One region of the Phormidesmis sp. 146-12 genome, then DNA from elsewhere that is predicted to be linked to it. Evidence: predicted binding sites of a transcription regulator. Region 1 holds the regulator's gene; each other region holds the start of a gene.
What was found. Region 1 encodes NtcA, which controls nitrogen genes in cyanobacteria. Its sites were predicted from a motif close to TTTGTANNNNNNNNTACAAA; they were not measured.
Positions count from the first base shown of each region.

Region 2: a site for NtcA is predicted at 1,423-1,442, ahead of ACKFKF_RS19430 (DUF6761 family protein). Genes of this name have one in related genera too.
Region 3: a site for NtcA is predicted at 3,390-3,409, ahead of ACKFKF_RS09465 (DUF3155 domain-containing protein). Genes of this name have one in related genera too.
Region 4: a site for NtcA is predicted at 1,103-1,122, ahead of nadA (quinolinate synthase NadA). Genes of this name have one in related genera too.

Region 1 covers NZ_JBJPHS010000112.1:3,065-8,612, forward strand. The annotation lists gene ACKFKF_RS28965 (cation:proton antiporter) at 530-1,975, opposite strand; gene ACKFKF_RS28970 (carbon-nitrogen hydrolase family protein) at 2,116-2,928, opposite strand; gene ACKFKF_RS28975 (hypothetical protein) at 3,106-3,267, opposite strand; gene ACKFKF_RS28980 (hypothetical protein) at 3,659-4,132, shown strand; gene ntcA (global nitrogen regulator NtcA) at 4,192-4,863, opposite strand; tRNA gene ACKFKF_RS28990 (tRNA-Gly) at 5,379-5,450, opposite strand.
Region 2 covers NZ_JBJPHS010000048.1:84-5,631, forward strand. The annotation lists gene ACKFKF_RS19420 (hypothetical protein) at 173-409, opposite strand; gene ACKFKF_RS19425 (response regulator transcription factor) at 605-1,366, opposite strand; gene ACKFKF_RS19430 (DUF6761 family protein) at 1,641-1,883, shown strand; gene grxD (Grx4 family monothiol glutaredoxin) at 1,958-2,281, opposite strand; gene ACKFKF_RS19440 (BolA family protein) at 2,332-2,592, opposite strand; gene ACKFKF_RS19445 (alpha/beta hydrolase) at 2,668-3,507, opposite strand; gene ACKFKF_RS19450 (intradiol ring-cleavage dioxygenase) at 3,771-4,493, shown strand; gene ACKFKF_RS19455 (caspase family protein) at 4,509-5,548, opposite strand, start outside.
Region 3 covers NZ_JBJPHS010000015.1:85,200-90,747, reverse strand. The annotation lists gene ACKFKF_RS09485 (phosphate/phosphite/phosphonate ABC transporter substrate-binding protein) at 1-163, shown strand, start outside; gene ACKFKF_RS09480 (phosphonate ABC transporter ATP-binding protein) at 203-967, shown strand; gene phnE (phosphonate ABC transporter, permease protein PhnE) at 964-1,746, shown strand; gene ACKFKF_RS09470 (M48 family metallopeptidase) at 1,841-2,608, shown strand; gene ACKFKF_RS09465 (DUF3155 domain-containing protein) at 3,044-3,361, opposite strand; gene ACKFKF_RS09460 (GAF domain-containing sensor histidine kinase) at 3,814-5,121, shown strand.
Region 4 covers NZ_JBJPHS010000015.1:44,796-50,343, forward strand. The annotation lists gene nadA (quinolinate synthase NadA) at 59-1,030, opposite strand; gene ACKFKF_RS09280 (glycosyltransferase family 2 protein) at 1,401-2,504, opposite strand; gene ACKFKF_RS09285 (glycosyltransferase family 2 protein) at 2,665-3,642, opposite strand; gene ACKFKF_RS09290 (glycosyltransferase family A protein) at 3,879-4,970, opposite strand; gene ACKFKF_RS09295 (ABC transporter ATP-binding protein) at 4,982-5,548, opposite strand, start outside.

The sequences.
Region 1 (5,548 bases):
ATTTTCAAGCAGACAAGAAAGGGCCGGGCCAGAAAAAACCTTAACCCCGCCGTTAAATTGAATCACCATCAGACGCAGACTATTAAACATTAGACACTGGACTTTAGACCAACCGCTTGAGGTTTTGGATCATTTCGCAAAGAAGTTCGATAGTAAACATCCAATCAGATCTAAAGCCCAATCTTTTTGACTTCTATTTTGCCGTCGTTGCCTATTTAGTCTTCTCCGATCGTCCCCTCTTTTCTGGAAAATTCTGCTTTATTCAGTAGAATCTTTTGCACCCTTGAATTTGGCAGACGCAGATCTCCGTTCTCAAGTTTCGGAAAGTATTTATAGAATTTTGAGCAGAGTAATCCCTCAGCATGAAATTTTTAAACGCCTGCCAGTTAGTATGACCGCCTATCTATCCCGTTTGTGAACTTAGATTTAGGCTACAGCATTCTAATATAGTTGCCTTCTTTGGAATATATTTTTTCGGCGATCGCCTGTCCGTATCTTTACGCAAGCGATCGCCGACTAGTTTCACATATCAGGACTGTGGACGATCACCCACCGCATCTTCGATCAGCCCTTCAACCGCCGAAACTTCGCCCGTCAAGCCTTCTGAAGACGCATCTTTAGAAAACACGACGCGCAGCAGGGGAGGTGCAATAAATGTGGTGAAAATCACCATGACCACGATCGCCGCCTGCAATGACTCCGACAACACGCCGCTAGTCGCCCCAATCGCCGCAAACACTAGCCCCACTTCGCCTCGCGGAATCATCCCCACGCCGATCGCCAGTTTGTTTAAGTCTGGCTGACCCCACAGCGTAAAGCCCGTCACGACCTTGCCTGCGATCGCCACGATGATGAGAAAGGTCGCCATGATCAAGCCTTCCCGATTGCTGGCGACAAACGGATTCAAGACGCTCACATCTGTGCGGGCACCGACGACAACAAAGAAGATTGGCACCAACATATCGGCGATCGGTTCGACCTGTTCTCTCAGTTCTTTGCGCTTCTCGGTGTCGGCTAAAATTAGCCCCGCCGCAAACGCACCCAAAATCGCCTCAAGCTGAATCACGACTGCAATGTAAGACAGCAAAAACGCAAAAACCAGGGAGACAATTAACAACTGTCCGCGAGTTCTCAATTCGTTAATCAGCGAGATCAAAAACGGATTGAGCAACAGTCCCAGCCAGAGACTCCCGACCAAAAAGACTGCTGCACTGATGATCAGATAGACAATGTTGCCTACCTGCACTTCGCCTGTTTTAGCTAATCCTGCAACCACCGCCAGCACAATAATCCCCAGCACATCGTCTAAGACAGCCGCCCCAACAATGATTTGACCTTCTTTAGAACTGAGCCGCTGAAGCTCAGACAAGACTCTCGCTGTAATGCCAATGCTGGTCGCCGTCAGAGCCGCCCCCGCAAAAATCGCTGGAACTGCTGGAACCGCAAAAATCGTCATCAATCCCGCTGTCCCCATTGCAAACGGCAGCGCCACCCCAACGCAGGCCACGATCGCCGCCTGTGGGCCCACTCTCAGCAATTCTTTGAGATCTGACTCTAGCCCAATCTCAAACAGCAAAATCACAACGCCAATCTCTGCCAACACCGAAATTACTTCACTCTGGGCAGCAAAGGTAGCATTTAACTCAGCAGGACTGACGTGAGCCGACATCTGAAGCATTTGCATGATCAGAGATCCACTCGCGTCGCTTCCTCCGGTTGAAAACACTAAAAGATGGAGGGCAGAAACCCCGATCGCGACTCCTCCGACCAACTCTCCCAACACCGGAGGCAGATCAATGCGGGCGCAAATTTCTCCCCCAAGTTTGCTGGCTAGATAGACAGCGACCAAACTCAACAGCACGCCTGCCAGCACGAGAGAAGGATTTTCAGTCTCGGCGGCAGTCGCCAAAATCGGAGGGATGACAAAAACAGAATCGTAAATAGAAGCCGTTATCCAGGCGAAGGGATCGATCATGGTTCACTCAAAATCGTCCCTTCCAATGGTACAAGCTTCTTTACATTGTGGAGTGGGGAGTGGGGAGTGAGGGGTGAGGAGTGAGGAGTGAGCGAGAAATTCAAAACTCAGTCAGAACTCAGTCAAAAGCCTTCATCGCTCTAGACAAAGACTCGGTGTTGGAGAGAGGGCATTTGGCGGCGGACTTGTTCGAGACGGGCGGGTTCGATCGCCGCGATCGCTACTCCTGGTGTGTCGCCTGCATCTGCCAAAATCACGCCCCAGGGGTCAACAATCATGGCGTGACCGTGGGATTGACGCAGCGTATTGTGTCGTCCGGTTTGAGCGGGGGCAATCACATAACAGGTATTCTCGATCGCTCTCGCCTGTAGCAAAACCTGCCAGTGATCTTTGCCCGTGTGTGCCGTAAACGCTGCGGGGACAAACAACACCTCTGCTCCCATCTGTGATAGTTGACGATATATTTCTGGAAATCGCACGTCATAGCAGACTGACAGCCCCAGGTTGCCTAGCTCTTTGGTCGGGTAGACGGGCGGCATTCTCAAGCCAGCAACGACCATCGACGACTCGCGATACGTGTTGCCGTCGGGCAAATTGACATCAAAAAGATGTACTTTTTCATAGCGAGCGATTTCCTGACCATTGGGGGCGACCAGCAAAGCGGTGTTGTAGACTTTACCGTTGCCAACCGGGACAGGGTAACCGCCGCCCAAAATCGTGACTTGAAAACGCTGCGCCATTGTTTTGAGAAACTTTTCGCTCTCTTGAGCAATTTCCTCAGACTGGGCTAGTTTTGCCTGCTCGTCTCCCAAAAAAGAAAAGTTTTCTGGCAACCCAACCAGTTCCGCTCCTCGACGCACCGCGAGATCGATTAGTTCTTCTGCCTGCGCCAGATTCTTGTGTAAATCGGGCAGACTGTTCATTTGAATTGCAGCAGCCAGGTAAGACTTCATGGGTTTAGCTCAAAATAACGGGTAGGTAGAAAAAGCATTTTAGATCTTGAGCCGTCCCCTAATTGCAAGAAAATTTTGCAGATGTCATCTAACAAAAGCATCAGGCGATCGAGACTCTCGACCTATTCATACTTTAAAGCCACAGAAAACCCATTGATCCCTGCTTTTTGTTTTGAGTTAAGCGTCTCCTTTGACCAACGTCCGGATTAGCTGCCAACCTGTCCAGCCGATCGCTGAAACCAACACTACCAGCATCACCAGAGATAGCGCTGAAAAAGGAGCAATCAGCATCATCAGCAGCAGCCCCAAGAGTAAAATCATCACGATCGAATTGTTCACAACGAGCGTCTCCCAATTTAGAATCAGGCTCAGTCTAATCAAGAGAGCTAACTCAATGCCTCTAGCGATAGCAGCATTTCTGTCGCGTAATCTGTTGCATAATTGTTGTGAACATATGAAGAAACTTTTTGATTTATAGTCTTTTGCAAATCTTCTGAAATCACTGAATCTTCTCAATGCGTTTGGGCTAGTGAGAATCGCAAAATCAGAAAGCGATCGCCTTCTTTTTGACCGGATTGAACCATAAAAGTTTGCGCTATGATAGCGAAGCTATTCCCTTGGATAGAACCCTTTGATGGTAGGAATCTTTAGCCATCTAGCGCAGCCTCACACAAGGGAATCAACGCTCAATCATCCATCCCTTTTGGAACGCAACCCCGGTGAGAACCTTATGGAAGAGTGGCAAAAAGATTTTTCTGAACTGTTAGAAACGATCGCGGATCACATCGAAGGCTTCTTTGTTGAAGTGTCGAGAGAAGTGACAGAAGTGGTCAACGTGTTTGTAGAGCTTTCTGACGAGCTTTCGGCACAGGCACAAAATACCTTTACAGATGAGATTGACCAATACATTAATGAGCTAGTCAACCCCGTTTTAGAAGCCTATTTTGGGTTTGAAGGCATGGTCGGAGAAGCTGCCCAACCGATGATGCAAACTGTAGAACCGCTGCTCAACCAACACCCCATCTGTGTCGGCTGTCGTCACTATCATGGGCAAGCCTACAACGGCAACGTGCTAGTCTGCGGAATGCACCCCTACGGCGTGGGAGAAGGACTAGACATCTGCCCTGATAAAGAATTGACCCGCTGGAAGTCACCCTACCTCAATTCAGAAGGTCAATTTCTATTTAGAGAAGACGATTGGTAATAGGCGAGGTGTGAAGCCTGAAATTTGTACGCCTTCAGGCTTCGCCGACTGGCTAGCGATCAGGTAAACTGCTGACTCAAGGTGACTGGATTGTGGACGGTGATCTTCTTTTTGTGAATAGAGATCATTTTGTCCTGTCGCAAGTCTCCCAGCAGACGAGTCACGGTCACCCGCGTTGAGCCGATCGCTTCTGCAATGGCTTGATGAGACAGCTTGAGGTCGATCGTGATCCCTTCTTGACTGGGCAGTCCAAAATCGCGACAGAGAATCAGCAAGAAACTCACCAGACGCGACCCCATATCTCGATGCGCCAACGTTTCGATCATCATTTCGGTTTGTAGAATTCGAGACGACAGCCCTCGCAGCATCAGCAGACAGAGTTCAGGGTTGTCTTTGAGTGCTTTTTCAACCTGCTCAATTTGAACAGACAGCAACTCAACTGATGTGAATGCAACCGCATGATAAAAGCGATCGGCGCGTTGCCCGGTGATCAATGACAGCACCCCAAACACGCTGTTTTCTCGCAGTAAGGCAACCGTAATCTCCTCACCCGCCTCATAGACTCTCGAAAGCTTGACGGCACCTTTGACTAAAAAATAAACTCGTTCTGCGGGGTCGCCTGGAAAGAAGATCGTTTTGCCTCGCTCAAACGTCTCAACGACAGGTGGAAAGGCACCGCCCCCAATCTGGCGAAATAATGCTGCAAGTGGTCGCTCTTTGGTCACTACCATGTTCCTTGTCGAACTCGTGCTCCTAAACTCTCTTGATTGACCTGGCAACAGTTTTTACTTAGCTGTCAGATGATCTGTAAGAGATTGATGACTTTAGAACACTTAAACTTACTCTTCAAGCAGTTTTTGTGCTCGATACTACACTATTCTGCCAGGTAGTTGAATTTTTGCAGGAATTGAGCTAAGTCTCTAACAATTGCTTAAGGTTTGAGCTTAAATTCGTCGTTCATCTGAAGATTTTTAAGATCTGTTACCCATTTTAATCAGGCTGGAAGTCAATAGATTAATCAATAGATCGATTCAAAGATCAATTCAGTAATAAGCTTGTCAAAAAGTACGTTGTGAGTTGAAGATTTCAGAACGATGACCGTGTTGAAGAGCGGTATTACCCAGCGTCAAGGAGCTTAATTTACCGAAAGCTCTAGAGACTTTTAGGGTGCTGCCTTTTAGTCGAAGACATTCAACTCTTGCATTGAGAATTCATCAATCTGGGATTAAAAAATTTTTAATTAAAAAGCGGGTAACGCGATTCGAACGCGCGACATTCACCTTGGCAAGGTGACGCTCTACCACTGAGCTATACCCGCAAAATTCGGACAAGTTCTACTATTGCAGATACTCATAGAGATGTCAAGCCTGAAAAACCAAAAAGCCGGAAATCAGGAAATCGCATCGCTTCTCAGCA
Region 2 (5,548 bases), on a different contig from region 1:
AAATAATGGGTTATCTTGCCATCCGGGATAACCGCATCTTCTGGAATCTTCACCCTGAAATCTCTCCCTCCCTACTTAAACCAATTGCAAGACGAAAGGTAAAGCGTTATGGACATAACACCCCACTGACAACTTGCCAACTCCGCCAACCAGCACTATTTGGTAGCTATGATTAGAGTTTCTCTAAAACAACCACAACCCAACAACACCCAAGTCCAGTAACCCCACCAGCACCAATTCCACCACCACTAGCAACCCCACCACCACCAGCAGTAATTAGTTTGATTTGCCAGCCAGCAGCCAAAAAATCTCCTAAATGCTCTTCTACAACACCGTGGCTTTCACTGGGTGATTCCTTCCCACGTCGATAACCTTCTCGATCGAGATAAATTGTGACCAGCTTCTGCATGGAAAATCACCTTGTTTCTTTCAGCCACCACCTTAACAGGCTAATACTATTTAACCTGTTTCAACGGGCTTTGCACTCCTAGCTTCAACCTCTGGTCACACATGAAACTGCAATGGAGCGAGAATATTCATCAAAATAGTCTTAAAGAAATGAAAGATTCAGAAACAGCTTCATCCCTCATCCCTTTTTCCATCCCTAGATCCGCCGATCGCCCAGTGCCATTCGAGCCGCTACCGTTTTGCGATGTCCATTGCCATTCTGAATAGTTGGCGCATTCAGGACTTCTAGATTCAATCGATAGCCCACATTGCGAACCGTTTGAATCAGATCAGGCTGACGGGGATCAATCTCAACTTTTTTGCGAAGCGAGAGAATATGGGTGTCAACCGTTCGGGGATTGTCGATCGCATCCGGCCAGGCCCGTTGCAATAATTCTGGACGACTCAGCGGATTTCCTCCGGCCTGCGCCAAAACATAAAGCAAACTAAACTCCTGGGGCGTTAGCTCAATCAACTCACCCTTAAAGCGCACCCGCCGATGCACCAGATCGATCTTCAAATCGCCATAATCGAGATGGGCCGGAGGGGCCGCCACGCGACTTCGACGAGTCAACGCCTCCACCCTAGCAAGAAATTCCTGCATCCCAAACGGCTTTTTGAGATAGTCATCTGCACCCGCTCGCAACCCTTCTACAATGTCAGACTCCGTAGCCCGCGCTGAAAGCATTAGCACGATCGCCTGTTGCTGCCTGAGCCATCGACAAAACTCAATCCCGTCACCATCTGGTAACTCTGAATCAAGAATCACAAGATTGGGTTGTCGGCTGATAAAGACCTCTCGCGCTTGATGCAGGTCTGCCGACTGATGTACTTGATGTCCCGCCTGCTGTAGGTGCCAACCGAGTAGCGATCGCAGATGCGGGTTCCCTTCGATAATTTGGATATTTACGGCTCCCACGGGGGCTTAATCCTCAGACTGCTTGCTCTTCAGAGTATCAAAGCACTTGTCATGGATTTGTAACGACTGCTACCCAGACTTTCATAGACTTTAATAATCGGTGATCGCGGCTAGAAATTTCAATCCCTATCCAATAGATCCTCACAAAGGCAGGGAGCAGAGACCCCCTTAATGTTAAGATTAAACAATCTTTAGTTAACCAACTTAGACCTCTATCAGGCCTTTTAGACTCTATTCATTGGTTCGAGAATTATTTACGCTCTAGCACTTAACTATGCTGCAAGACACGCAAACGATTCGTTACTACCAGAGACTATCTGACAGTTTGGTAGAGTTGTGGAATCGAGGCTATCGGTTTGACGACCTCCGACTGTTTTTAGATGGTTATCTCTCAGCGCTCAGGCACAGCAATACGCTTGAGCCAATTCAGATCAATCGTTTAGAAGAAGAAATTACTCGATTCATATACGATCGCTCTAATTTTGACAATACTCAGACTCAGCCAGACTATCGATAAATAAAAGGGGTGCGTCGATCGACACACCCTTTCTTTTTGAGTCACGCTTTTTGAGGCGCAGATTGCTTCGGGGTTTAGGAAGCCAGGGCCACCTCGACCATCTGTTGGAGTTCGCCTTTCTGATATAGCTCGATCAAGATGTCAGATCCGCCCACAAACTCTCCATTCACGTAAACCTGGGGAATGGTCGGCCAGCTTGAGTATTCTTTGATGCCCTGGCGGATTTCGGGATCATCTAACACATCCACGGTTTCGTAAGGGACACCCAGCGTGTTGAGAATTTGCACCACATTGTTAGAAAAACCGCACTGGGGCATGAGCTTGTTACCCTTCATAAACACCATGATTTTGTTTTGCTTGACGAGCGTATCAATGCGATCGTGAGTAGCTTGAGTCATGTTCTCTCCTGAGAATGGGTGGATAGTCGGTAAATCAGAAGTTTAGAATTTTAGACCTTTTGCCCGGCGGCTGACCACTCTTCTGGGGTAAAGGTATTTAAGGCTAGGGCGTGAATGGCTTCGCTGGCCATGGCTTGATTGACAGCACCGTAGACTAATTGATGCTGCTGGACACGCCGTTTGCCCTCAAACAGAGACGAAACGACCGTAACCTGGTAATGGTCTCCACCGCCTGTCAGATCTTGCACCTGCACCTGAGCATCCGGCAAACCAGACTTGATCATTGCTTCAACCTGATCGGGGCTAATCATCCAGTCTCCTTTGGGTACTGCAACGCGATTCTTTTAGTCTAACTGTTTGGGGTGCTTCCTTTGGTGAATCAGACGTTAACGATCGCTCACCACCCGCTTGATAAAGTCTCGAATCACATTCAAATTTTCTGGCTGGTCAAACTCAGCTTCTACATGGTTGTGTCCGGCATTGGGGATCAGCAGCAGTTGTTTCGCCTGGGGAGCGGCATCGTAAAGGGTTTGCGCCATTGAGACGGGAACGAGCGCATCAGCCGTGCCGTGAATGAAGAGCGTGGGCATTTTGAGCCGTCGTACCTTGCCAAGCGAGTCAAATCTTTGGGTGAGAATCTGAGCGATCGGAAGCAGCCGAAATTTCCAATCCTGGGCAGCCATTTGTTGCATTGAGGTGAAGGTGCTGGAGACGATCAATCCTGCGAGGTTTGGAGTTTGGCTGGCGAGCTGGATGGCGATCGCACCTCCGAGCGAATGACCGTACACGACAATTTTTTTAGGAGAAATTCGCCGTTCTCGGACAAGGTAATCCCAGGCGACTTGAGCATCTTGATAAACCGTTGTCTCCGAGGGAAAGCTGCCCTGACTGCGCCCATAGCCCCGATAGTCAATCAATAAAACCGACAAGCCCAATTCATAAAAGCGTTTAGCCTTGACTTCGACTGTGATATTGCCGCCGTTGCCGTGTAGATAGAGCAGCGTGGCGAGAGGGCGATCGTGTCCAATCCACCAGCCATGAATGCGCTCGACGTTGCCATTTCCCACGGTGACAGGTAGCCAGACTTCTTGATAAGGCAAATTGAGGGCGGCTAGATTTTTGTAATCGCGATCGGAAGGAGCAAAGATGAGACGACTCTGTGCAAAGAATAAAACGAGGCAAATGGTCAGATAAGCGATCGCCAAAAACTTGCCAAGATGCAACATTTTGTGGAGATTGAACAACGGTCTGTATTCCTCGCCTGAGAATTACTCAATTTAACAATAGGCGAGTTTGATGAAGTTTTTTCGCTTTGGTGATTGGTGCCTCTGCCCCCACCCCCAAACTTTTGGATAAGATCTTTGGTTCATAGTTTCGTCACTGATGGGGAATTTGTGGAACAGTCCGACTCTGTAACTAACGCAAAAACTTTCGTGGAATTCACGCGATTTCACTCAACTCATTCAAGGGCATCAAAACTATGAACCTCATGAATCGTTTCATTCATCACAGAGTAAATCGTCGAAGCGCACTGCTACTGATGCGATCGGCGGCCACTGCTCTCCTCGTGGGCTGTTTACCTAGAAAAATCAGCGCTGCCTCATCCCAAACGACACCCGGCTGTGTTGTGCGCCCTCAGCAAACCGAAGGCCCATATTTTGTTGACGAAAAGCTGAATCGATCGGACATTCGCTCAGATTCTAAAACTGGTTTGGTCAGAGCGGGAGTTCCCCTTCGCTTAAACTTGCGCGTGACTCAGGTGAACGATCAGCTTTGTACCCCAGTCAAAGGCGCGATCGTCGATATTTGGCACTGTGATGCTTCGGGCATTTATTCAGATGTGGCTGATCCTCGTTTCGATACAAAAGGACAAAACTTTTTGCGAGGCTATCAAACCACCGATGCAAGTGGAAACGTTCAATTTTTGACGATTTATCCAGGGTGGTATCCAGGTCGAACGGTACATATTCACTTCAAAATTCGCACCGCTTCTGAGCAGAGCCACGAATTCACGTCACAACTGTACTTTGATGATGCGATTAGCGATCGAGTTTATGCCCAGGAACCTTATGCCAAAAAGGGAGCGCGATCGGTCAGAAACGATCGAGATGGCATCTTTCAGCAAGGGGGAACTCAACTCCTGCTATCGCTTTCTCCGATCGATCAAGGCTATGCGGCAACCTTCGAGCTTGGGCTGCAAAAAACCTCATAGCCTTGGGGCATTCATCTAACGAATACGTTTTTGCCACTCTGCGATCGCCTTCTGAGCCTCTGCATACACCTGGGGACGCTCTTTAGGAACCAATTGTGCCGCCGCGATCGCTTGTCTAAAAGATCTCTCAGCCGCCCGTTTTCTAGCAATCTCTAGAATGTCTCGACTCCAACGATCGATATCCTGTTGGGCTTGATCGTAAAGCGGATCGCCCGGAGGAATGCGCTGGGCCCGCTCGATCGCTTTGTTGGCATCCGAGGCTAAGGTGGGCTTGATCAGCGATCGGGCTTCATTCAACAGCGCTTGAGAATTTTGAGGCTGAGAGGGCGGTGCGGTAGTCGGCTTGGCAGTCGGAGAGGCGATCGCTTTTGCAGGCGTGACGGCAACAGGTTTTGGCTTGGTCGTCGGCTTGGTCGTTGGCTTAGGAGATTGGCCACCGGGAGTAGTCAGTTGAGTAGATTTGGGCGTAACGGATGGAGAAGGATTGTTTGCGGTCTGCTGCCCTGTAAACGTTTGCCAATTGCGAAACAGCACCCCCAACAACAACAGCAGCAAAACCGCCCCACCCCCAAAGAGAATTCGCTCCCAAAACATCTGATCTGGGGCAGGCTCAGCAGGAATCGATCTCTTCGAGTTACCCGCAAGGGGTCGCTGCTCGGTCGGCAGTTGGGGCGAATCGATCGCCAGATTAGGTTCAGCGTCCGAAAAGACTGGCTCCTCTAGTTCGAGATCGGGGACTGGGGGCGCTGGCAATTCGTCTGGCAGATCGTCAAACGGGTCGCGGTAGGCATTGATCGGCGCAGCGGGTTCTAAATTGGGTTCTAAATTGGGTTCTAAATTGGGTTCTAAATTGGGATTGGTAGAAGCCACGTCATCGTCGGGCAGCGGCGGCACAAAAAAATCAGCTTCGAGATCAAACGGATTGCTCTCAACATCATTCCAGGCTTCCATTTCTGCCCAATCGACAGGGGTCGTGACTTGATAAAGCTGATCAGGTGAACTGACCGCCAGAACGGGATCTTGAGGGGGACGATCGTGATGATCACACAATTCGG
Region 3 (5,548 bases), on a different contig from region 1:
GATGCGTGAAAGACTGATTACTGCACTGCAAAAACTCAATCAGCCTGCTAACAACGGCTTGCTGTCTGGGCTGTACAATTCTACCCAACTGGTGCGGGTTGACCATAATCGTCATCTGGCACCCATGAGAGATGCGTTGCAGCGAGCCGGAATTGAGCCGTAGGAATGAGGGGTTCGCCGCGCGAGAGGGACGAGGGATGAAATGAACAGAAATCAGGTAGCTCAAAATATTCAACCTTCAACCTCTGCGGCGATCGCTTGCTCAAACCTGCATTCTCCGTTTCTGGCAGCGTTGAAGCGTCCGGCGCTGGATGGGGTCAACTGTGTGATTCGATCAGGCGAGTTTGTCACGGTGCTGGGGCTAAATGGGGCAGGCAAATCGACGCTGCTGCGATCACTAGTGGGGTTGGTGCCCGTTCAAAAAGGCAACATTCACATCAACGGGGTGGCGGTTAAATCTAAAGCGCTGCGGCAGCGTCGAGACGTGAGCATTTTGTTTCAGGGGGGCGGCTTGGTGCCTCAACTGACTGCGCTAGAAAACGTTTTATGTGGCTGTCTGGGGCAGCGATCGACCTGGCAAACTCTGACGGGGTTTCGACGGAGCGATCGCCTGCGTGCCCTTCAGCTTCTACAAGAATTGGGATTAGACGCTCAGATTGACCAAAAAACCAGCCAACTTAGCGGAGGACAACGCCAACGAGTCGCGATCGCCCGTGTGTTGATCCAGTCGCCCAAGATTCTTCTGGTAGACGAGCCAATTACAGGATTAGACGTGTTGGCAGCCAAGCAAGTGATGGATATTTTTTCTGACCTGCATCAGCAAGGAATGACCATTGTTTCGGTTTTGCATGACTTGACGATCGCCGCCCATTACGCCCAACGAGCGATCGTGCTGAATGCGGGGCGTGTGGTTTATGATGGCGCTTGCGAAAACTTGCCTGATCATCTTTCTCTAGGCAACCCATGAAACTTTCTGCGTCTCGGTTCAAACCCTGGTTAAAGGGGCTGCTGATCATAGTCGGGCTGGTGTTTGTCTATGGTTGGGCGCTTCGGGGACTCAAACTCAACCTGGAAATGCTCAACGAGAGCATACCTTACACGATCGATTTTGTCTCTCGACTATTGCCCCCCGATTGGGCAGTCACCGATGTCGCTATCAAGGCTTTGATTGAAACCATTCAGATGTCCCTGTGGGGAACGACGATCGGTGCCGTGCTTTCCATGCCGATCGCGCTGCTGTCTGCTCACAACTTGACACCTGGCTGGATTCGCTGGCTTGCCAATTTGATTCAAAATGCAGTGCGATCGGTGCCCTCCATTGTTCTGGGGTTGTTCTTCGTCTCCGCAACTGGATTGGGCGCACCCGCAGGAACTTTGGCACTGGGAATTTATACAATCGGCTACCTGGCAAAATTTTATCAAGAAGCGATCGAAGCCGTTGACCCCAGATCGATCGAATCGCTGCAAGTCAGTGGGGCTTCGTGGATGCAAATCGCTCAGTATGGGATATTTCCCCAGGTGCTACCGCTCGGATTGGGCTACACCCTTTATATGTTTGAGTACAATATTCGCTCTGCCTCGGTTTTGGGAGTCGTCGGAGCCGGGGGAATTGGCTTTGAATTGGTGAACTATATTCGGGGCTTTGAGTACAATAAAGCTACGACCATGATGATTGTTTTACTGATCGTCGTCACCGTAATTGATATGATCAGTAGTCAGTTGCGCCGGCGCTTAGATTCGCTGTAATCTAACGATAGAGATTGAATTAAGATTGAATGTAGCTCACCGTCATTCGGCGCTAAGATATTCTACTGACTAAGCACAGCCAATATGAATACACATGGTTGAGTCTAAACTGATCCCTGGTCAGCTTACGGCGCTACCTGACTACAAAATCCGGGAAAGCCTGAAGGCAAAACACGTCAGCCTGAGAATGTCAGTTCAGGGTGGTCTAGAAGTGATTATCCCTAAAGGATTTGACCAGAGCCGTATTCCTGAAATCTTGCAGCACAAACAGAGTTGGATCGAGAAAACGATCGGACGACTCGAAGAACAGCGGCAACAATTGGCGCTAGAAGTTTCTCATGCGCTGCCAGATGAGTTAAATCTCAGGGCAACCGCTCAACTCTGGCAAGTAGACTACGTTCCGACCAGCGCTTCTCGAATTACGCTGACAGAAAAAAGCAAGTCGCGCCTCATTCTCAAAGGCTGCACCCAAAACGAGGAGGCTTGTAAGTCGCTCTTACAGCAGTGGCTCTCCCACAAGGCTTATCAGCGATTAGTGCCGTGGCTGTGGTCAGTCAGCCAAGAATTACAGCTTCCGTTTAACAAAGCGTCGGTAAGAGGTCAGAAGACGCTGTGGGCAAGCTGTTCTTATCAAAAAAATATTAGCCTCAACTACAAGCTGCTGTTTTTGCCGCCTCATCTGGTGCGCTACGTCTTGATTCACGAACTTTGCCACACGATTCATCTCAATCATTCTGTCCAGTTTTGGGATCTGGTGCTGGCAAAAGAAGCCAATTATGAAGCGCTCGATCGTGAACTTCGCAAATGTAGCCATTATGTTCCCGGTTGGTTAGAGCCATCGATGATCGCAAACCGCGAGTAACCTATCTTCACCATTCGACTAAACTTCTTAGTTTTACAATCTGCCCTCAATCTGGCAATGGGGACTTTTAGAACGAAATCCACATCAGATTCACATTCCTCTAGGGCGATCTGAGGTAGAAAAGTAAAAAACTTATCAAGATATGGAAAAACCCCACCCAGGTTTCTCAACTTGAATGGGGAATTTGACATAGCTCCAGACTGATTAAGCCTGGTCAACGAAATAATTTTTGCGTGGAGTGACTTTTGACAACAAACTTCAAATCATGAAGATATAAAGCCTGCTGAAAGATATAAAGCCTGCTGACTGAATCGCCCGATCGCTTAACTATCTCGCGTTCACTCAACCTTGCTTTGCCCTTTGGTAGCCCCACAACCAGCTCATCTACAGATACAGTCTCGACAGACGATGATTGTGGGACGTGACCAGTCCAGGCTATTGATTGCGAACAGAGGCTACTACAGGTTCCGACTCTTCGTCCGAAGGCTTCAGACTGGGGAATAGGAAATGGTTTTCTTCGACATATTGCGCGCCAAAAAGCCCCTTCTCTGCCCAGAAATACCGATCGGTGGTATGCTCATTTCTCTTGACTAGCAATAGCGCCGGGGGAAGAATGCCCTCAGAGTGAATAAACTTCCGGGCAGCAGTGACGGGCTTGTCTTCACCACACTCAATGCTGTACTGAGGCACGTTCTCCAAAATTCTGCGCCCTTCTTGACGCCGACGACTCTTCCGCTTACGTCTCCTTGCCAAACCCCTTACCTCCTTTCCTAACTGTCAAGTTGTAATGATCGTTACAAAAGCCGTCGCAAGTATATCGGCTGTGATTCCAGAATTCAACTTCTCTTAACGCAACTTTACAATTTCTTAAGGTTTTAGTATTGAGAGTTGGGACACAAAGTGGATGATCCAGCATTGCACTTGCTAACCTAAGACTCAAGGAACTGTAACAGTGCGTAAAGGCTTTCTAAGGACTCTGGACAGTTGACTTGAGACTATGAAAGTCTGGTTGTTCACCCAGCAGTCGCCGGGGCGGTCTCAACCAACCAATCTAGCGGGGCAATCGTCTAGAGGTCTGAAGTCCACCGTCTGAAAGTCGAAGCGGGAAGTTCAGCCGTATCTCTCTAAATTACTGGTTACAAATACCTAAAGTCAATGGCAATTTTTTGGTTGCACTCTCGAAGAGGCCCTTTGGCAGCATGTTAATGCCCACCAGTTCTGAATTTGTGGCACTTTGTCGATCGCAAATTTCCCTGTTGAGTCAGACCTTGGGAGCCTCGCTGAGTGTGGTTTATCTGACAGAGGAATTGGTCGAAGGAGCAGAGACGACGCTAATTGCAATCGCTGCCTACCCTGAATTCTCCAGTCCTCTCGAAAAGTCGGGTCAGTTGGCCTTGCCTCCGGCAGATATGCCTCAGTTGCCTGCCAAAAACGCCTCAGTCGCGCTGCCCGATGCCGTCACTCAAGAAGTTCTATCCCCTGCCAATTCTCTGGCGGAGCAGCGTCAGGTTGTTTTACCGTTGGTGCATGAGGGGATGGTGTTGGGGCTGTTGGTCACTGAGCGGGACGATCGCCCCTGGACAAATTGGGAACGCAGCCAGATTGAGAAAATCGCTGATACGTTAGCACTGGCTTGCATCATGGATCAACGGGCCCAATGGCTGGATCACACTCACCGTCAGCAGCGCCTTTCGCAAACTCAACAGCATGACGTTTTGGACAATCTGCTGCATCAGTTTCGCAATCCGCTGACCGCCCTACGAACGTTTGGTAAATTATTATTAAGACGCTTGCAGGCGGAGGATGCTAACCGAGAAGTGGCAACTAGCATTGTGCGAGAAAGCGATCGCCTTCAGGAGTTGTTGTTGCAGTTTGATCAAGCGATCGAGTTAGGCGAAGTGGATTTGATTTCGCCGAATGAGCCTGATTTCACTGACCCCGCCAAATCCGCAATTCCACTACTCCCAGCCGGGGTGTTGAGTGCTTCAAGTCTGACTTTAGAACTCTGTGCGATCGCTGAGATCTTGCAACCGTTGTTGGTGTCGGCAAGGGCGATGGCTCAAGAGAAAAAACTGACGATTCGTACCGCGATTCCAGAGGTTTTGCCGCTGGTGGTGGCTAATTCTGGGGCGCTGCGAGAAGTGTTGAGCAATCTGATCGACAATGCTTTAAAGTACACGCCCGCCGGAGAGCAAGTTCATATTCGAGTCGATGGGGGCGATCGGGTGGCGATTCGAGTCAGTGACACTGGATGCGGCATTCCATCTCAAGATTTGCCTCGACTGTTTGAGCGACACTATCGAGGCGTGCAGGCTGAAACCAATATTCCAGGAACCGGGTTAGGGCTGGCGATCGCGCGTCGTCTCGTCGAACAGATGCAGGGAGAAATCGAAGTGTTTAGCCCCATAAAAACGGACGGCTGGATTTCTGAAAACTCAGACCAACCGCCAGTGAGTAAAGGAACGACCTTTGTAGTTTGGCTCCGAAGGGAGAAAATTGAAGGTTTCTTCTAACCCCTTGTCTTGAGAGCCGTTAAATTAGCGCGAATTCGATGAAGTTTTTTTGCTGCGTTGTTCCGCGCTTTTGCCCCCCAACCCCCAATTTTGGGGGACTTTCAGACAAGATTTTGGGTTCAAAGTCCCTCACTCGTGGGGGATTTAGGGGACTGCCTGGATTGACAACCACAGCGAAAGATTTCATCGAATTCACGTTAAATTAGCGCGAATTGAAGATTTTCGCTCTGCTCTCTTCGAGATTCCCACATGCTTAGGACTGCTGTATCAGATCAGGAATGAGAATTGAATAATACCGAATTTTGTAGGGTGTGTTGAGCGATAGAGAAACGCACCTAACGGTTGCAATCGACGCGTCTCGCGTGACTCAACACAGCCTACGCAAGGGTCGGTTTTAAATTCACAATCCTTAGTCCAACTCAAAACT
Region 4 (5,548 bases), on a different contig from region 1:
ATGCTATTCTCTGTTGATGGCTGTTCTGATCTGGATTTCTCAAACAGCTTCCTCAGCCTCAAACACTCATTTCTAGCATTCGCTGCATCGGTCGGAGGGCCGCGAGTCGAGTGGCTTCGGGTAAGGTGATTTCTGGGGTGCGGTTTTTCATGGCGAGATACAGCTTCTCTAGCGTATTGAGACGCATGTGGGGGCACTCATTGCAGGCACAGTTGCTCATCGGTGGAGCAGGAATAAACTGCTTGTCGGGGGCGGCTTTTGCCATCTGGTGAAGAATGCCTGCCTCGGTCGCCACAATAAAAGACTGACTCACACTTTGCTGACAATACTTCAATAACGCCGTTGTCGAACCGATGAAATTTGCATGACGCAAAACAGCAGGTTCACATTCTGGGTGAGCAATCACCTCAGCGTCAGGATATTGAATCTGAAGTTGCACCATTTTCTTTTCTGAAAACGTCTCATGCACCATACAGCTTCCTTGCCACAGCACCAGATCGCGTCCAGATTGCTCACTGACATACTTGCCGAGATTGCGATCGGGCGCAAAAATAATCGGCTGATCGACTGGAATCTGACGCACGATCGACACCGCATTGGCGCTAGTGCAAATAATGTCACTCATCGCCTTAATGTCTGCTGTGCAATTTATATAAGAAATTACCAAATGATCGGGATGTTTTGCCTTAAATTCAGCGAAGGCATCCGGCGGGCAGCTATCGGCCAGAGAACACCCCGCATTCAAATCAGGCAGTAAAACGAGCTTGTTGGGGTTGAGAATTTTGGCTGTTTCTGCCATGAAATGCACCCCCGCAAAGACGATCACATCCGCGTCTGTCTGAGCGGCCTGCTGCGAAAGCCCCAGCGAATCGCCTAAGAAGTCAGCCACGTCTTGAATATCGGGGTCTTGGTAGTAGTGCGCCAAAATGACCGCATTGAGTTCGCGCTTGAGGTCTGCGATCGCCTCAAACAAATCACGAGGCAAATCACGAGGCAAACGAACCGTTGGAGAGGAAAGCTGAGTAAACACGATGGCGATCGATTGAATAAAAGACCTGTGTTCCTGTAATTATAGTTTAATTCACCAAAATCAACAAGTTTATTTTTATCTAAACCTACCAACTCGCTCAAAACTCAGTTGACATCTGTCCAGAAATACGGACTAGAGAGCAATCCCTTTAGGGTGATTAAGTGAACAGATTGACTAAGCGTAACTTCGCCAATCCTACGATGTGAATACTTGGTATAAATCCTTGGTTGGGTGAGATCGAACCCAAGTGAACCTATGCCAAATGTGCCCTTGTCGAATCAAAACGCAAATCAACCACACGAGACTTAAAGACCAGAGTCTATAATTACTTTGAATCGGCTCTAATCGATCCACTTACACAGACGGTCTCCTAAAGCTGCGCTACTTTTCTCCAAACTTTTAATAGCAATTTAGGTGCATAAGGTTTGAGAAAACTCTTAAAAGCTAGAGAAGAGTTGAGATCAGCTTTCCATCGAAACCTTATCAAATGGATAAGCTGTAACCCTTCTATAAGTTTTCTTTGAGCAAACAGATTGACGAGCAATCCCTCCAAGAGTTGCCCCCAGACAACTGGCGCTAGCGGACGACTTCTAATGAATTCCCAGAAGGAATCGAGAGCTTTAATATCTCGATGAGTCAATTCTCCGTCTACTCCTTCCGCCATTAGCCAATATTTTTGATAAGCATCATTGTCCAATGTCTGAAGCAAAGCCCACCAGAGTCGTTGATAGCTCGTTTCTGGAAGATAGCACTGGGTTCCTGTAAGTTCTTGAACAGCATTTAGGGAAATCTTGTAAGCATATTCAAGTTGATCCTTACGATGGATCGTAGTGATTCGCGAACTGTCATCCATCCGGCGTTTTAGTAAAATTTTAGAAATGTTTTCTAATCGAGACTGACGGCTCAAACGCCAAAATATATCATAATCTTGGGATCGCAAAAACGTTTCGTTATAACCCCCTATGCTCTGTATGAGGGCACTTTGTGACATCAGAGTTGAGTGATGCATGGGATTATTAAACAGAAAAGCGGCTTCTAATCTTTCATGCTCTGAAGGAGGATAATCCTCTCCTATTTTACTCCCTTGGGGATTGATCAACTCAACGGCCGTCCCGATCGTACCCACTTCAGGATGCGTTTCCAGATAGTCAAACTGCTGACTCAAGCGATCGAGAAAAGAAATATCATCACCATCCTGACGCGCAATATACTTGCCTTTAGATACACTCAAGCCCTTATTTAGTGACTTTGTTAGTCCTAAATTACGTTCGTTATGAAGTAATACAATCCGAGAATCTCGATCGGCATATTCAATTAAGATAGGCCAAGTGCTATCTGTAGAACAATCATTGATAATGATGAACTCAAAGTCGGTAAAGGTTTGGTTCAAGATACTGTCTACAGCTTCTCGCAAATATTGAGAGCCATTGTAGACCGACATGACGACGCTGACTTTGGGAGTTGGGTGAGACATAGAATTCACGATATGAGTTACACACTGTCGTATAGGTGATATGAATTATGGTTAGCACTTGAGACTCTTTCAGAACCTGCTTTCCTTCAAACAAAACTCACTACACTCAGGCACTCATTTTTTCAACAACATACAGTATAACTGAGGGATTGCCACGCTATTATTCAGTACTTTTTGCCGTATTGAATAATCTGAAAAAATATAGATTTAAATGAGCCTTTATGTGAAAGCCGGATGCTGAAAAGGCTCCATTTAGAATTTTTAGCAGCAAATCTCTTTTTAGCAACAGAAAACTCAAGCATCCTGGTCGCTTGACGCAGTAGTGAGTCCAGAGTTGCAGAGCAATCCAATATTTTTTCCAACCGCTTGAGCCGCTCAATGCTTTAGAGATCAAGTATTGATAATGATTGGAAAAGCTTTGTGATTTTAGGTGACGAAGAGACTCTGGAGCGCGGCTGTACGCACCTTCGATGAGTTGTAAGTAAGAGGCTTCTGACCGGAAAATATCTCGAAAGGACTTTGAGCGCGTGGAAACCCGATAAAGCAAGTTAACTTTGGGAACTGAAACAAACTCATATTTCTCAGCTAACTTCATATATAAGTCTCGATCTTCGCTATGAGACAGCGACTCGTCGAATCCTCCGACTGCTTCCAAAGCCGCTCTGGCTATCAGTGAGTTAGAACCATTACCCACAATATTACTCAACAACAACTGAGCATGAACATTGCCGGAATAATTACAACGTCCACCGATTCCGATGAATTTGCCAGATTCATCAATGCGATCGAACCAGCTATAGGCAACTGCTGCCTTCACCGGAGGTTGTAAAGCCTTCCATTGATCTGACAGATTATCAGGCAACCACAAATCATCTGAATCGAGAAATGCAATCCATTCGCCAGAAGCTTGAGCAAAACCGATATTGCGGCTGGCCGCAGCATTACCCTTGTCACATACAATGACCTTAATCCGAGGATCTGGTTTCGCTGAAACAATCTCAAAGGTCGAGTCTGAAGACCGATCGATGACAACAATGACTTCAATATCTGAGAAAGTTTGATGGAGCACTGAATCAACAGTTTCTCCGATCGTAGCTTCCGCGTTATGAGCCGGAATAACAACTGAAATGGTCGGCATGACTTACTCACTTATTTCTTACAATCAATCATCTAGTGATGAACTAGACATTGTTTTGTGCAGGATTGCTGTTTTATGAGAGATTTAAGCGATCGCAGCCCTTGATTTCAAGCTTGGTCAGTTGAAGAGGATGGTTGAGAAATTTTTGACCCACGATAGGATTTCTCCAAACATCCCCCAAGGCGACTAGAGTTCTTTCAGCAGTGAGTTGCCCTTATCCAAACTGTTTGACGAACCTACGAAAATTGGGAGATATCCTCATGGGTATTAGTCTCTTTACTTTCTGACTCTCCTGAGAAAGTGTAATAAAGATTCAGTATCAAGTTAAAATTCAGGTATGTAGCGACCTTACCCAAGGTAAACACCATCTCAAACAACAACACAATGGGAAGCGCTAGAGGAAACAATAAAATTCGGGTCTTATCCTCACGCAACACAGAGCGAACTTGCGGTATGTCAAGGGGTTTGATGCTCAAGATACTCGATAGAATTCCGCACACACGCTCAAATGGACTCAGTGTAAAAGAGGTTGAGAGGTTGGTGAGTTTAGAATCCTGCGTGAGGGAGGCTTTGATAGACTCTTTGATAACGCTGTCGTGCCCCTTCAGCAAGTACCTCCAAGTTATAAATCCCACTGTAGGAGGCTCATGAAGGGCTTTAGCTTGAGGGTGCTTTATGATCTTCTCCTGCTGGAAACGCTGTAAAAAGTAATGATGAATGTTACAGTTGCCCCGATATAGCGGTAGCGGTAGAGATGTCGGAATTGGATTGCTTAGTAGAAAAGCTCGACGAAAAGCAACATTATTCATAAAGTAGCCATCAGAGATATAAGTGTCGCTTTGACTAGACAATCGAGGAAAGAAGTAATGCAGAGCGATCGCCAGTTCGTAGATAGATCGAATAGGAGTCGTCGTTTCTCCAGCAACCATATTGATGTCTGGATGCTGATTAAAGCTGACGAGAAGATCTCTGAGCCAGTTTGGTGTGTAGACACAATCAGAGTCGCAATAAACGACAATATCGCCTGTAGCAAGCGATGCGCCTAGCATTTTCGCTGCGAAATAGCCAATATGAGGGGCAGGGTGAACTTGAATCCACGGATAATTTGAGCATATTTCTGCAATCAATTCCGGTGGTGCATCGCCGCTATCAATAATCAAAAATTCGTTGGCTTGCTCTAGCGAAATATCTTGAGTGACCAGGGAGTTTAAGCTCCGATAAATATTATCAAGCTCAACGCTGGAGAGATTTTCAGTTTCAAAGACAATAGAAAACGTTGGAAGTGTAGATTCTCTGTGGCTCGTTGAGATCACATTTGACAATTGCATAATACTCTCCTTTATTTGGCAACAAGAACATTCCAGCTTCTAGGTTGATAAAAAAGTGACCTGCCGATCGCGTCTTGACCTGGCTCAACAGTAAAGCGAAAAGATTCTACTGCATCTAAATGAAACAGCTTATCTTTCTTGACATATACATCCATTAAGTAGTCTCCAAGCCTGAGTCCGAGATAGGGCATTTGTAGTTGGATTTCGTACTCTCCTGGCAGCAACTCGATCGGAATAGAGTCATTGAAACTATTCAGTGAAAGCATCATCTCTCCGCCTTCTGTTAGACCTTTGATGGCGATCGTAATACTCACATTGGTTAAACTATCTAGAACCTTTGCTTGAATACCAATAGAAGTTGCACAACCACTAATCGGCTTTTCAACTACTATGTTCTTTTCATCTCTAAAGACGATTCCTTGAATATCGAAACCTACGGTGGGGCGTTTTTTTAGGGCAGGTATCCCAATAAGACTGGCATCTATTTCGGCATCGATAAACAGATCTTGTTCATAATGGCTCATCACTGAGGCAACAGGCCCCATACTCTTGAGATGCCCTTTGGCAAAATAAACGGC